DNA from 4 places in the Salmonella bongori NCTC 12419 genome. Region 2 is predicted to be linked to each of the others. Evidence: predicted binding sites of a transcription regulator. Region 2 holds the regulator's gene; each other region holds the start of a gene.

Region 1 (3,369 bases), 1.1 Mb from region 2:
TCAATCAACGGGTTGGATTTGTCCGCTGCTTCCTGTAACACGCGTTCGTTAAATGCTAACCAGCTCAGCTCTTTCTCGATATATAGCTTTTCCTGACCCATTACTACTTATACTCCGTTTTATTCACGGGACACTGCCTGATTATTATGGCGAGCATTACGCGTTAATGTCCAATTGCGCCAGAAAAGTATGACAATAAACTGTTAGCATAAAGGAGGGAAGAAGAGTAGGCCGGATAAGGCATTTATGCCGCCATCCGGCAATCAGACACTGCAATGGCAGATGACATATTATTCGTCGGACGCATAACCCTGCGGCGGCAGACGATGCCCGTCCAGCCAGGCGGCGTTCTCGCGCATCTTCAACCGCCCCTCGACAAACCAGCTGAGCACCAATGGATAAATCGCGTGTTCCTGAGTCTGTACGCGTGCGGTGATATCATCTTCGCTGTCGTTGGCGAAAACCGGCACTTTCGCCTGGAGAATAACCGGACCGCCATCAAGTTCGTCTGTGACGAAATGCACCGACGTACCGTGTTCCTCATCGCCGTTTACCAGCGCCTGGCGATGAGTATGCAACCCCGGATATTTTGGCAGCAGGGAAGGGTGTATGTTCAGCAGACGTCCGTGGTAATGCGCGACAAACGCGGGACTCAGAATACGCATAAAACCGGCCAGTACAACAACGTTGGGCGCCCAGGCGTCGATTTCGCGAATCAGCTCGCGATCAAAGGCGTCGCGGCTGTCAAATCGATCGGCAGTCAGTGCATACGCCGGAATTCCGGCTTCCCTGGCGCGCTCAAGGCCGAACGCGTCGGCCTTGTTGCTGAATACTGCCCGGAGGGTGCCTTTAATTTTTTTTGCTTCGCAGGCATCAATAATCGCCTGTAAATTGCTTCCGTTGCCGGAAATCAGCACCACAATATTCATTATTCAATAACCACACGCTGTTCGGAATCAGAGGTTTTGATGATACCGATTTTCCACGCGGTTTCACCTTTCTCGCTTAGCAGAGCAAGCGCTTTGTCCGCTTCCGGAGCGGATAGCGCAATCACCATGCCGACGCCGCAGTTAAAGGTACGGTACATTTCATGTCGACTGACGTTACCGGCAGTTTGCAGCCAGGTAAAAACGGCAGGCCACTGCCAGGAGGATTCGTCAATGACTGCCTGGGTATTCTCCGGCAGAACGCGCGGGATATTTTCCCAGAAGCCGCCGCCGGTGAGGTGCGCAATAGCGTGTACATCGACTTTTTCAATCAGCTCCAGAACTGATTTTACGTAGATACGCGTCGGTGCAAGCAGATGATCGGCCAGTGATTTTCCTTCCAGCTGCGTGGTTTGCGGATCGCAGCCGCTGACCTCAATAATTTTACGCACCAGCGAATAGCCGTTCGAGTGTGGGCCGCTGGAGCCGAGTGCAATCAGCACGTCGCCGTCGGCAACCCGGGAACCGTCGATAATTTCTGATTTTTCTACCACGCCGACGCAGAAACCCGCCACGTCGTAATCTTCGCCATGGTACATGCCCGGCATTTCCGCGGTTTCACCGCCTACCAGCGCGCAACCGGATTGCAGACAGCCTTCGGCAATACCGTTGATCACGCTGGCGGCGGTATCGACATCCAGCTTACCGGTAGCGTAGTAATCCAGGAAAAACAGCGGTTCTGCGCCCTGCACGACCAGATCGTTTACACACATTGCCACCAGATCAATGCCGATAGCATCGTGACGCTTTAAATCCATCGCCAGGCGAAGTTTGGTGCCTACGCCGTCAGTGCCGGAAACCAGTACCGGTTCACGATATTTTTGCGGCAATGCGCACAGAGCACCGAAACCGCCCAGACCTCCCATAACTTCCGGGCGGCGAGTTTTCTTCACTACGCCTTTGATTCGATCAACCAGAGCATTACCCGCATCAATATCGACGCCGGCATCTTTATAGCTAAGAGAGGTTTTATCGGTCACTGCCTGGTTCCCCACGTTTTTTGCGGTAAAAGTTAAATTCGGCGCAATTCTAACAGGGAAAGCAAACGTTTGCGAGCGTGGTCTGCGTCCTGTATGCCCGGGGGATTTTTTGCCATGGATTTGGTTATCGCCTGAACATGCTCCCGGCGTGTAAAAAAAGAAAAGGGTATCCCTTACCCGGATTACCTCACACGGCAGACAGACAAAATAATCAGTTTAACTTCAAAAATTCAATGCGTTGTCAGCGGAGGTCGCCTGTTTTAACGAGAGTGATTTATACTCATTTTTCAGATATCAGCGGCTTTAGTTGATCCAGATCAACTACACGCGGTGTTGCGCCAGAGAGGAAAAGCGGTATAATCCGGCGATTTTTTTGTGGTTGCCAGTCATCTGAGGATAGGAGAAGAGTATGAAGATCGTGGAAGTCAAACACCCACTCGTCAAACACAAGCTGGGTCTGATGCGTGAAAACGACATTAGCACTAAACGCTTTCGTGAACTCGCCTCAGAAGTAGGCAGCCTGCTGACGTATGAAGCGACAGCCGATCTGGAAACGGAAAAAGTCACCATTGAAGGCTGGAACGGCCCGGTAGAAATCGACCAGATTAAAGGCAAAAAAATTACCGTTGTGCCGATCTTGCGTGCGGGCCTGGGCATGATGGAAGGCGTACTGGAAAATGTACCGAGCGCGCGCATCAGCGTGGTAGGGATGTACCGTAACGAAGAGACGCTTGAGCCGGTGCCTTATTTCCAGAAGCTGGTATCGAATATTGATGAACGCATGGCGTTGATCGTCGACCCGATGCTGGCAACCGGCGGTTCCGTCATCGCGACCATCGACCTGTTGAAAAAAGCGGGCTGTAGCAGTATTAAGGTATTGGTGCTGGTGGCTGCCCCGGAAGGCATTGCGGCGCTGGAAAAAGCCCACCCGGACGTTGAACTGTACACCGCTTCTATCGATAAGGGGCTGAACGAACACGGATACATTATTCCGGGGCTTGGCGATGCCGGCGATAAGATTTTTGGTACTAAATAAGTGAATAAGTAAATAAAAAGCCGACTTTAAGAGTCGGCTTTTTTTTGAATAAAACAACTCATAACAAACACACTCAGAGGAATATACTATGACGCGCCGTGCTATCGGGGTGAGTGAAAGACCGCCGCTTTTACAAACAATCCCGCTTAGTTTGCAGCACCTTTTCGCCATGTTTGGCGCGACCGTGCTGGTGCCGGTTCTGTTTCATATTAACCCCGCGACGGTTCTGCTCTTTAACGGTATCGGAACGTTGCTGTATCTCTTTATCTGCAAAGGTAAAATTCCTGCTTACCTGGGGTCGAGCTTTGCCTTTATTTCGCCGGTATTACTGCTGTTACCGCTGGGTTATGAAGTGGCGCTGGGCGGT
Region 2 (3,369 bases):
CAAACTTACGTGACCAATCTCAATAATTTGATCAAAGGCACGGCGTTTGAAGACAAATCGCTGGAAGAGATCGTTCGTACCTCTGAAGGCGGCATCTTTAATAACGCAGCCCAGGTCTGGAACCACACGTTCTACTGGAACTGCCTGGCGCCAAACGCTGGCGGCGAGCCAGCCGGAAAACTGGCTGATGCTATCGCGGATTCCTTTGGCAGCTTCGCGGAATTTAAAGCGCAGTTCACGGATGCCGCTATCAAAAACTTTGGTTCCGGATGGACATGGCTGGTAAAAGGCGCTGATGGCAAACTGGCTATCGTCTCAACCTCTAATGCCGGTACGCCGCTGACCACGGATGCGACTCCGCTGCTAACGGTTGATGTGTGGGAACACGCGTATTACATTGACTACCGCAACGCCCGTCCAAACTATCTGGAACATTTCTGGGCACTGGTTAATTGGGCGTTTGTCGCGAAAAACCTCGCCGCATAAGTCTGAGAATACGCAGAAGGTTCGCCTTCTGCGTATGAGCACCATTTGCAGGAGGCGTCAGATCAGAACATTTCCTGGCTGAGGTACAAACGCCAGCCGCCATCACGCCGATATTTCTCTCCTGCGCTCACTCAACGTCCGTTCACATGTTCTACAGATAACAAACGCACCGACGTTGCCCCCCTCCCTCCGGGATAGCCCGCTACATAATAACAAAACATTTTTGCCATATAGATAACATTGAGGCAGTGCGAGGGAGGCGAGGCGCTCCCTCAAAAGAGAAGGAAAATCAGTGCAGAGCGGCGGTTAATCCACCAGCGACAATCAAGCCCAATGCAATAATCGTCGTGATCAATGAAAATTTCAGGTCGGTACTCATCAAGTTTTCTCCTTTTTATTCCCACACAAAAAGTGATATAGCGCATTTTTGCACATTCACGCACAAAAATCTCTCACGTTTTATACTGATAACTGTTTTTAACGCTTCCCCTTTTCCTCAAGATCAGACAAAATTCCAGGCTTACTGAATTAGCGTAACGGCCATTGACCCCTTCCTGACGTTCCGTGTCGTTTTCCGGCGTGCCGCAACCCTGACGTTGCGATTAGGGTGTGTGTAGGCAAACGTTTACCTGGCGTTTCTCAGGAGCTTAGCAAGGGTCTGGAGTGAAATGTAATGGCAACAATTAAAGATGTAGCGAAACGAGCAAACGTTTCCACTACAACTGTATCACACGTAATCAACAAAACACGCTTTGTTGCTGAAGAGACGCGTAACGCGGTCTGGGCGGCGATTAAAGAGCTGCACTACTCTCCCAGCGCTGTCGCACGTAGCCTGAAGGTTAACCACACTAAATCGATAGGTTTACTGGCGACCAGCAGCGAAGCGGCCTATTTCGCAGAAATTATCGAGGCGGTTGAAAAGAACTGCTTCCAGAAAGGCTATACGCTGATTCTGGGTAATGCCTGGAATAATCTGGAAAAACAGCGCGCCTATCTGTCCATGATGGCGCAAAAGCGCGTGGATGGTCTACTGGTAATGTGTTCTGAGTATCCGGAGCCTTTACTCTCCATGCTGGAAGAGTATCGCCACATTCCGATGGTCGTGATGGACTGGGGTGAAGCGAAGGCGGATTTTACCGACACGGTTATTGATAACGCCTTTGAGGGCGGTTATATGGCGGGTCGTTATCTGGTTGAACGCGGCCACCGTGATATCGGCGTTATTCCCGGCCCGCTGGAGCGCAACACGGGCGCCGGGCGGCTGGCTGGCTTCATGAAGGCGATGGAAGAAGCGTTGATCAAAGTGCCGGATAACTGGATCGTCCAGGGCGACTTCGAGCCGGAGTCCGGTTACCATGCGATGCAGCAGATCTTATCGCAGTCGCATCGCCCTACCGCTGTTTTCTGTGGCGGCGATATTATGGCGATGGGCGCTCTGTGCGCCGCGGATGAAATGGGCCTTCGCGTACCACAGGACGTTTCGGTGATTGGTTATGACAATGTGCGTAACGCGCGATTCTTTACGCCGGCGTTGACAACAATTCACCAGCCCAAAGACTCTTTAGGCGAAACTGCTTTCAATATGCTGCTGGATCGCATCGTCAATAAACGCGAAGAGTCGCAGTCTATTGAAGTTCATCCGCGTCTGGTTGAGCGTCGCTCAGTCGCCGACGGTCCGTTCCGCGACTATCGGCGTTAATCCCCACCGTCGGGAGCCTCCTCTGGCTCCCGTAGCCACTCCCGATTCAACGTTTCGCTATCGCCTAAATAGTCCAGTAGCCAGGACAGCGCGGGCGATGCCTCATTTTGTTGCCACGTCACACAACAAGCTGCATCGGGAAACGGATTCTCTAATGTCAGTGCTACCCATTTGCCACTGTCTATCCACTGACGGGCAAAATGCGTTGGCACCATTCCTACGCATAAACCAGCCGACAGACAAGTGGCTGATGACTCCCAGTCCGGTACAACAACCCTTTTTTGGTTATCAAGCAGCCAGGTAATTCGTTTCGGTAAGGTTCGCGAAGTATCTTCCCTGACCAGCGACGGCCAGTTGCGTAACGTATCATCGCTTAATGGCCCCTGCATCGACGCCAGCGGGTGATCGTGTGCCACTACACAGCTCCAGCTCAGGGTTCCCATATCCCGAAAAGCGTAACGTCCCCCGACCGGAATTGCCTGCGTCGCCCCAATGGCCAGTTCCACCCGTCCGTCGGAGAGCGCATCCCAGACGCCGTTAAATACCTCCTGAAAGACCAGTAGTTCCACATCGTCAAAATGGCGATAGAAATCGACGATCATTTGGCGGGTTCGTTCCGGCCTGACAATATTATCCACCGCAATCGCCAACTGCCCGCGCCAACCAGTAGCAATTTGCTGACACTGCTGGCGTGTGATCTGCATTTTTTTGATAACAGAACGCCCTTCTTTTAAAAACCAGGCGCCGGCAGGGGTCAATTCGACGTCACGATGACGTCGTACAAAAAGCGGTACAGCCAGCCACTCCTCTAACTGACGAACCGTATAACTGACTGCTGAGGGTACACGGTGCAACTCTTGCGCCGCCGCACTAAAACTTCCATTACGCGCCACGGCGTCAACCACTTCAAGCGAATATTCGGACCACATTATATGCCTGCAAAAATTTTGAACCCAATGGACAAATATTAACGTTTCACAACGTTAATTTCACTCCCTACACTCTGCGGCAGTGTCTGTTTGATAATAAAGAGAAACAAATATGCAACCTGGAAAAGGTTTTTTAGTCTGGCTGGCCGGTCTTAGCGTGCTGGGTTTTCTGGCAACGGACATGTACTTGCCTGCGTTTGCCGCTATCCAGGCGGATTTACAAACGCCTGCTGCCGCCGTCAGCGCCAGTCTCAG
Region 3 (3,369 bases), 260 kb from region 2:
CAATTGGTTATATCGGCGGCGGCTGGTTGTTCGACATGGGTAAAGCGTTTGCACAGCCTGAACTACCATGGATGATGCTCGGTATTATCGGCTTCATCACCCTGTTGGCTTTAAGCTGGCAATTTAGCCACAAGCGCGCATCGCGCCATATGCTGGAACCCGGCGCCTGATTTGATACCTACCGCTATCTCCTCCATACTGGTCAGGAACCGACAGTCAAATGGAGGAGAAACGTGAAGCTCTATATTTACGATCATTGCCCTTTCTGCGTTAAAGCCCGCATGATTTTCGGCCTGAAGAATATCCCCGTTGAACTTAACGTGTTACAGAATGACGACGAGGCGACGCCCACCCGGATGATTGGTAAAAAGATGGTGCCTATCCTGCAAAAAGAGGACAGCCGCTATCTGCCTGAAAGTATGGATATTGTGCATTATGTCGATACACTCGACGGCAAACCGCTGTTAACCGGAAAATGCAATCCTGCCCTTGAAGAGTGGCGACGCAAAGTTAACGGTTACGTTAATCAGTTGCTGCTGCCGCGATTTGCAAAATCCGCTTTCGATGAATTTTCCACGCCTGAGGCACGCCAGTACTTTATCCGCAAAAAAGAAGCATCTTCCGGCAGTTTTGCCGACCACCTCACGCATTCTGCCGGACTGATTAAAAAGATCAGCGATGATTTACGCGCTCTGGATAAACTTATTGTGCAGCCGAATGCCGTGAATGGCGAATTGTCGGAAGATGATATTCATCTGTTCCCGCTCCTACGTAATCTGACGCTGGTTGCTGGTATCCGCTGGCCGACGAAAGTATCAGATTATCGCGATAATATGGCGAAGCAGACGCAAATTAATTTACTTTCCTCAATGGCAATCTAACGTCCGCCGGGCGGCAATCCGCCCTTGCCGCCATTTTCAGCTTTTTCTACTGGCGTCATGTCCGCTGGCGCGACATGCTGCTTTGTGTCAGGATTAGGGCATGGGCAACACGTTGAGGAACGCCATGAAAAAGTTTTTTTTTGCCGCTGCGCTGATAGTCAGCGGCCTGTTAGTGGGTTGTAATCAACTTACGCAATACACTATTAGCGAACAAGAAATCAATCAAGCGCTTGAAAAACGGAATAATTTCTCAAAAGATATTGGTCTGCCCGGCATTGCCGACGCGCATATCGTACTGACTCACCTCGCCAGCCAGATTGGCCGGGAAGAACCCAATAAAGTCACCCTCACTGGCGATGCCAGGCTGGACATGAATTCACTCTTCGGTAGCCAAAAAGCGACGATGAAGCTCAAGCTGAAAGCCCTGCCAGTCTTTAATAAAGAAAAAGGCGCCATCTATCTGCAGGAGATGGAAGTGGTCGATGCCACTGTGACGCCGGAAAAAATGCAATCGGTACTCCAGACGCTCATACCTTATTTAAATCAGTCTTTACGTAACTACTTTAACCAGCAGCCAGCTTATGTGTTGCGCGAAGATAGCAGTAGAGGCGAAGCGTTAGCGAAGAAATTCGCCAAAGGCATTGAAGTTAAACCAGGGGAAATCGTCATTCCTTTCACTAATTGATCGCTGAGGGCGCCATCGCGCCCTTTTTTACGTGCAAACGAAAACGTTTCCGCTTATCCTTTGTTTCCGGCAAAAGACTACCCCTCAGCCGGAGCATATTAATGACTGCACCATCCCAGGTTTTAAAGATCCGCCGCCCGGACGACTGGCACGTTCACCTTCGCGATGGCGACATGTTAAAAACGGTCGTACCTTATACCAGCGAAATTTATGGTCGCGCCATCGTGATGCCTAATCTGGCGTCCCCTATTACCACCGTTGATGCGGCAATCGCCTACCGTCAGCGTATTCTCGACGCGGTACCCGCCGGACATGATTTCACGCCGTTAATGACTTGTTATTTAACGGACTCGCTTGATGCCGATGAGCTTGAGCGCGGTTTTCATGAAGGCGTGTTTACGGCCGCTAAACTTTATCCGGCCAACGCCACCACCAACTCCAGCCATGGTGTAACGTCAATCGATGCCATTATGCCAGTGCTGGAGCGAATGGAAAAACTCGGGATGCCGTTGCTGGTCCACGGAGAGGTGACACATGCCGATGTTGATATCTTTGATCGCGAAGCACGTTTTATTGACACCGTCATGGAACCGTTACGTCAGCGTCTGAGCGCACTTAACGTGGTCTTTGAACATATCACTACCAAAGATGCCGCACAGTATGTACGTGACGGCAACGAACGCCTGGCAGCCACTATTACGCCCCAGCACTTAATGTTTAACCGTAACCATATGCTGGTCGGCGGCATTCGCCCTCACCTGTACTGCCTGCCAATTCTCAAACGCAATATTCACCAACAGGCGTTACGTGATCTGGTCGCCAGCGGCTTTACGCGCGCTTTTCTGGGTACGGATTCCGCGCCACATGCGCGCCATCGTAAAGAGACCTGTTGCGGATGCGCCGGTTGCTTCAACGCCCCTTCCGCACTTGGGAGCTATGCCGCCGTGTTTGAAGAAATGAACGCTTTGGCACATTTTGAGGCATTCTGCTCCCTGAACGGCCCACGATTTTATGGTCTGCCGGTGAATGAGTCCTGGGTGGAACTGGTGCGTGATGAACAACAGATCCCGGAAACTATCACACTGGCAGATGATACGCTGGTGCCTTTTCTGGCCGGTGAGACAGTACGCTGGTCAGTAAAAAAATAAAAAATGCGTTTACCTGTTGCTATATAGCGAAGCTAACTGTATATATATACAGTATATTCAACAGGGAGGCATTATGCGTATTGAAGTCACTATAGCCAAAACATCACCTCTGCCTGCTGGTGCCATTGATGCGCTGGCGGGCGAACTCTCTCGCCGTATTAGCCATCATTTTCCTGAGAATAGGGGTAACGTTACCGTGCGTTACGCAACCGCCAACAACCTGTCCGTTATTGGCGCATCGAAAGAGGATAAAGCACGCATTAGCGAGATCCTCCAGGAAACCTGGGAAAGCGCTGATGAGTGGTTCATTAATGACTAAAAAATGATATGCAGTGAAGTAAGTTTTGCCGGGTCGCCCCGGCTTTTTTATTTGCGCAACTGATGAATATTTCACCTGAACCTCAAAATAATTGCACAACATCCTAAAAAAATATGAATGAACTGCCGCTTTATTGTTCATATAATTCTTAAAAAAAGAAATTTATCCTTCTCTCTCTTTAAAAACGCAGTGAATAGCCTTATTACTTGGTATACTGAAGTTGCTTCAGAAAAAGACGCATTGAACCTCGAGAACCGTTGTCTTATAACACGTACCAGGGGGGCATGATGGAAAAAAATAATGAAGTCATTCAGACCCATCCGCTTGTAGGATGGG
Region 4 (3,369 bases), 1.1 Mb from region 2:
GCGTCCCTGATACAGTTCGATTTCGCCCGGAGATTCTTCGGTACCGGCCAGCATGGAACCCACCATTACCGCGCTGGCACCAGCAGCAATTGCTTTCGCGATATCGCCGGAGAAACGGATACCACCATCGGCGATAACCGGAATACCGGTGCCTTCCAGCGCTTCAACCGCATCAGAAACGGCGGTGATCTGCGGTACGCCGACGCCGGTTACAATACGCGTGGTACAGATGGAGCCCGGGCCGATACCCACTTTCACCGCGCTGCAACCCGCTTCCGCCAGCGCGCGTGCGCCTGCGCCCGTTGCGATATTGCCGCCGATGATTTGCAGATCCGGATATTTAGCGCGCGTTTCACGAATACGTTGCAGAACCCCTTCGGAATGACCATGAGATGAGTCAATCAACAGCACGTCCACACCTGCCGCCACCAGCGCGTCGACACGCTCCTCGTTACCCGCTCCTGCGCCAACTGCCGCGCCGACTCGCAACCGGCCCTGCTCATCTTTACAGGAATTGGGTTTACGTTCCGCTTTCTGGAAATCTTTTACAGTAATCATGCCGAGCAGATGAAAATTATCATCAACGACCAGCGCTTTTTCCACGCGCTTTTCGTGCATCTTTGCCAGAACCACTTCGCGGGCTTCGCCTTCGCGAACAGTCACCAGACGCGCTTTCGGCGTCATATATACGCTCACCGGCTGGCTCAGATCGGTGACAAAACGCACGTCACGACCGGTAATAATCCCGACCAGTTCATTATCTTCGGTCACTACCGGATAGCCAGCAAAGCCGTTACGTTCGGTCAGTTCTTTTACTTCACGCAGGGTGGTGGTCGGCAGCACGGTCTGCGGATCGGTGACGACGCCTGATTCATGTTTTTTCACCCGGCGAACTTCTTCCGCCTGACGCGCAATAGACATGTTTTTGTGGATAAAACCGATGCCGCCTTCCTGGGCCAGAGCAATAGCCAGGCGCGCTTCCGTCACGGTGTCCATCGCCGCAGAGAGCATAGGAATGTTCAGACGAATGGTTTTCGTTAACTGCGTGCTGAGATCGGCAGTATTCGGCAGAACGGTGGAATGAGCGGGAACGAGGAGGACGTCGTCAAACGTCAGGGCTTCTTTAGCGATACGTAGCATGGGCAATATCTCACCTGGGAGGTTAATAAATATTGCCGCGGCATTATACAGAACGTAATCGGTTGCATCTACATTTTTTTGCAAATAGTGCTTGCGATCCCCTGTGAGCAGGTTACTATCGATTGAATAACCTGCTGATTTAGAATTTGATCCCGCTCACATGTTATCCTCTCAGACCTCCTCAATTTTTACTGTAAGCCGCCTCAACCAGACGGTTCGTCTGCTGTTAGAACAGGAGATGGGACAGGTGTGGCTCAGCGGCGAGATCTCTAATTTTACACAGCCCGCGTCTGGCCATTGGTACTTCACTTTAAAAGACGATAACGCCCAGGTACGCTGCGCGATGTTTCGCAACAGCAATCGCCGGGTAACCTTTCGGCCACTGCATGGTCAGCAGGTACTGGTTCGCGCCAATATCACCTTATACGAACCGCGCGGCGACTATCAGATCATTGTTGAGAGTATGCAGCCGGCGGGTGAAGGTCTCTTACAGCAAAAATATGAGCAGCTAAAGGCCAAATTGCAGGCTGAGGGGCTGTTCGATCAGCAGTTCAAACAAGCTCTTCCCTCCCCAGCGCACTGCGTGGGGATTATCACCTCAAAAACCGGTGCGGCGTTGCACGATATTCTGCATGTGCTGAAACGGCGCGACCCTTCTCTGCCAGTGATGATTTACCCTACCGCCGTTCAGGGCGACGATGCGCCAGGACAGATTGTGCGCGCCATAGAACTGGCAAACCATCGCAATGAATGCGACGTATTAATTGTCGGTCGCGGCGGCGGTTCGCTGGAAGATTTATGGAGTTTTAACGACGAGCGCGTCGCCCGGGCGATTTTTGCAAGTGCCATCCCGGTGGTGAGTGCCGTCGGCCATGAAACTGATGTCACAATTGCCGATTTTGTCGCTGACCTGCGTGCGCCCACGCCGTCGGCAGCAGCGGAAATAGTCAGCCGCAACCAACAGGAGTTACTGCGCCAGATTCAGTCTACACAGCAACGTCTGGGGATGGCGATGGACTATTATCTCGCCAGCCGCAGCCGTCGCTTTACGCAGATTTTTCACCGCCTGCAACAACAGCATCCGCAGTTGCGTCTGGCACGTCAACAAACGGCACTGGAGAAACTGCAGCAGCGGATGCGTGTTGCACTGGATAGCCAGCTTAAACGGGCCGATCAGCGTCAGTTGCGATTAGTCCAGCGGCTGAGGCAGCATAACCCACAGCCGCGCATTCATCGTGCGCAAACCCGTATTCAGCAGCTTGAATATCGTCTGGCAGAAAATATCCGCGCGCGCTTAAGCGAACGGCGCGAACGCTTCGGCAATGCGGTTACCCATCTGGAAGCGGTCAGCCCACTGGCAACGCTGGCGCGCGGCTACAGCGTTACAGCCACCGCCGATGGCAATGTACTTAAACAGCGCAAGCAGGTTAACGCCGGCGATAGGCTCACCACCCGTCTGGCAGATGGCTGGATAGAAAGCGAGGTTACCGCTGTAACGCCGCTTAAAAAGACGCGCTCCCGTAAGGCGGGGTAAGCGCGCCTTTATCGTACACAAACCGCAAAACCGGGCGTTGTTTTACTATCAATAATGCAGCTATCATGCCCGGTAGTCTGATTAAATCCGCAATAATATTTACCGCTCGGCGATTGAGATAAATAGCTATAACTGGACGAGGTCGGCCACCCCGTATCACTGAAAATAGTATGTAACTCTTCCAGGTCTTTCAGCACCGGCGCTTTGGCAAGACTGCCGCACTGCGCCGCCAGATCCCATGTACTGGCATCAATAGTATGTGCCATCGACCAGACCTCATTATTCATGGTGATATGCAGCGGCGGCGTAATTCCCGCAGGCAATTCGGCTAATAAAAGCGGACGCTGTAGCGTCTTACCGTTGGCCTGCACGGTTTCCGGCATGTGTCCCCAATAGTTCGCCTTATCGCTATCGGGACTGGTCAGCACGGTAAAAATCGTATCCAGCGACGTCTGAATCGCTGTCTTGCTCGCGAGCTGCGCCGTTAACGTCGTTTTCAGCCCAATACTGTTATCCTGATGCAGTGCAAATGTCGCTGTGCCGTCTGCACCCGTGGTTGCACTTATTTTGCTGCCCTTAATGGCCATCGTACTGGTGACGCTGGACGGAGACTGCTCGATAAGCTTAAGGTCGTCCTCGTTGTTAGCGGTTACGACAATGCCGGACCGACTCAGAGCATCGCCACGCATTAACGT

Evidence for each region. The regulator PurR, encoded in region 2, represses purine synthesis genes. The targets are predictions, from matches to a motif close to CANGCAAACGTTTGCNTG.
Region 1: purM (phosphoribosylformylglycinamidine cyclo-ligase) is a predicted target of PurR. The motif match lies at 2,025-2,042, and genes of this name have one in related genera.
Region 3: pyrC (dihydroorotase) is a predicted target of PurR. The motif match lies at 1,603-1,620, and genes of this name have one in related genera.
Region 4: guaB (IMP dehydrogenase) is a predicted target of PurR. The motif match lies at 1,192-1,209, and genes of this name have one in related genera.

The regions. Positions count from the first base shown of each region.
Region 1 is NC_015761.1:2,482,936-2,486,304, reverse strand. Features, by position in the region: gene ppk1 (polyphosphate kinase 1) at 1-101, opposite strand, end outside; gene purN (phosphoribosylglycinamide formyltransferase) at 291-929, opposite strand; gene purM (phosphoribosylformylglycinamidine cyclo-ligase) at 929-1,966, opposite strand; gene upp (uracil phosphoribosyltransferase) at 2,376-3,002, shown strand; gene uraA (uracil permease) at 3,091-3,369, shown strand, end outside.
Region 2 is NC_015761.1:1,374,570-1,377,938, reverse strand. Features, by position in the region: gene sodB (superoxide dismutase [Fe]) at 1-486, shown strand, start outside; gene cydH (cytochrome bd-I oxidase subunit CydH) at 776-865, opposite strand; gene purR (HTH-type transcriptional repressor PurR) at 1,160-2,185, shown strand; gene punR (DNA-binding transcriptional activator PunR) at 2,182-3,114, opposite strand; gene punC (purine nucleoside transporter PunC) at 3,227-3,369, shown strand, end outside.
Region 3 is NC_015761.1:1,109,909-1,113,277, reverse strand. Features, by position in the region: gene mdtH (multidrug efflux MFS transporter MdtH) at 1-170, shown strand, start outside; gene grxB (glutaredoxin 2) at 234-881, shown strand; gene SBG_RS05230 (lipoprotein) at 1,006-1,566, shown strand; gene pyrC (dihydroorotase) at 1,668-2,714, shown strand; gene dinI (DNA damage-inducible protein I) at 2,788-3,033, shown strand; gene bssS (biofilm formation regulator BssS) at 3,321-3,369, shown strand, end outside.
Region 4 is NC_015761.1:2,496,289-2,499,657, forward strand. Features, by position in the region: gene guaB (IMP dehydrogenase) at 1-1,140, opposite strand, end outside; gene xseA (exodeoxyribonuclease VII large subunit) at 1,301-2,674, shown strand; gene SBG_RS11795 (adhesion domain-containing protein) at 2,683-3,369, opposite strand, start outside.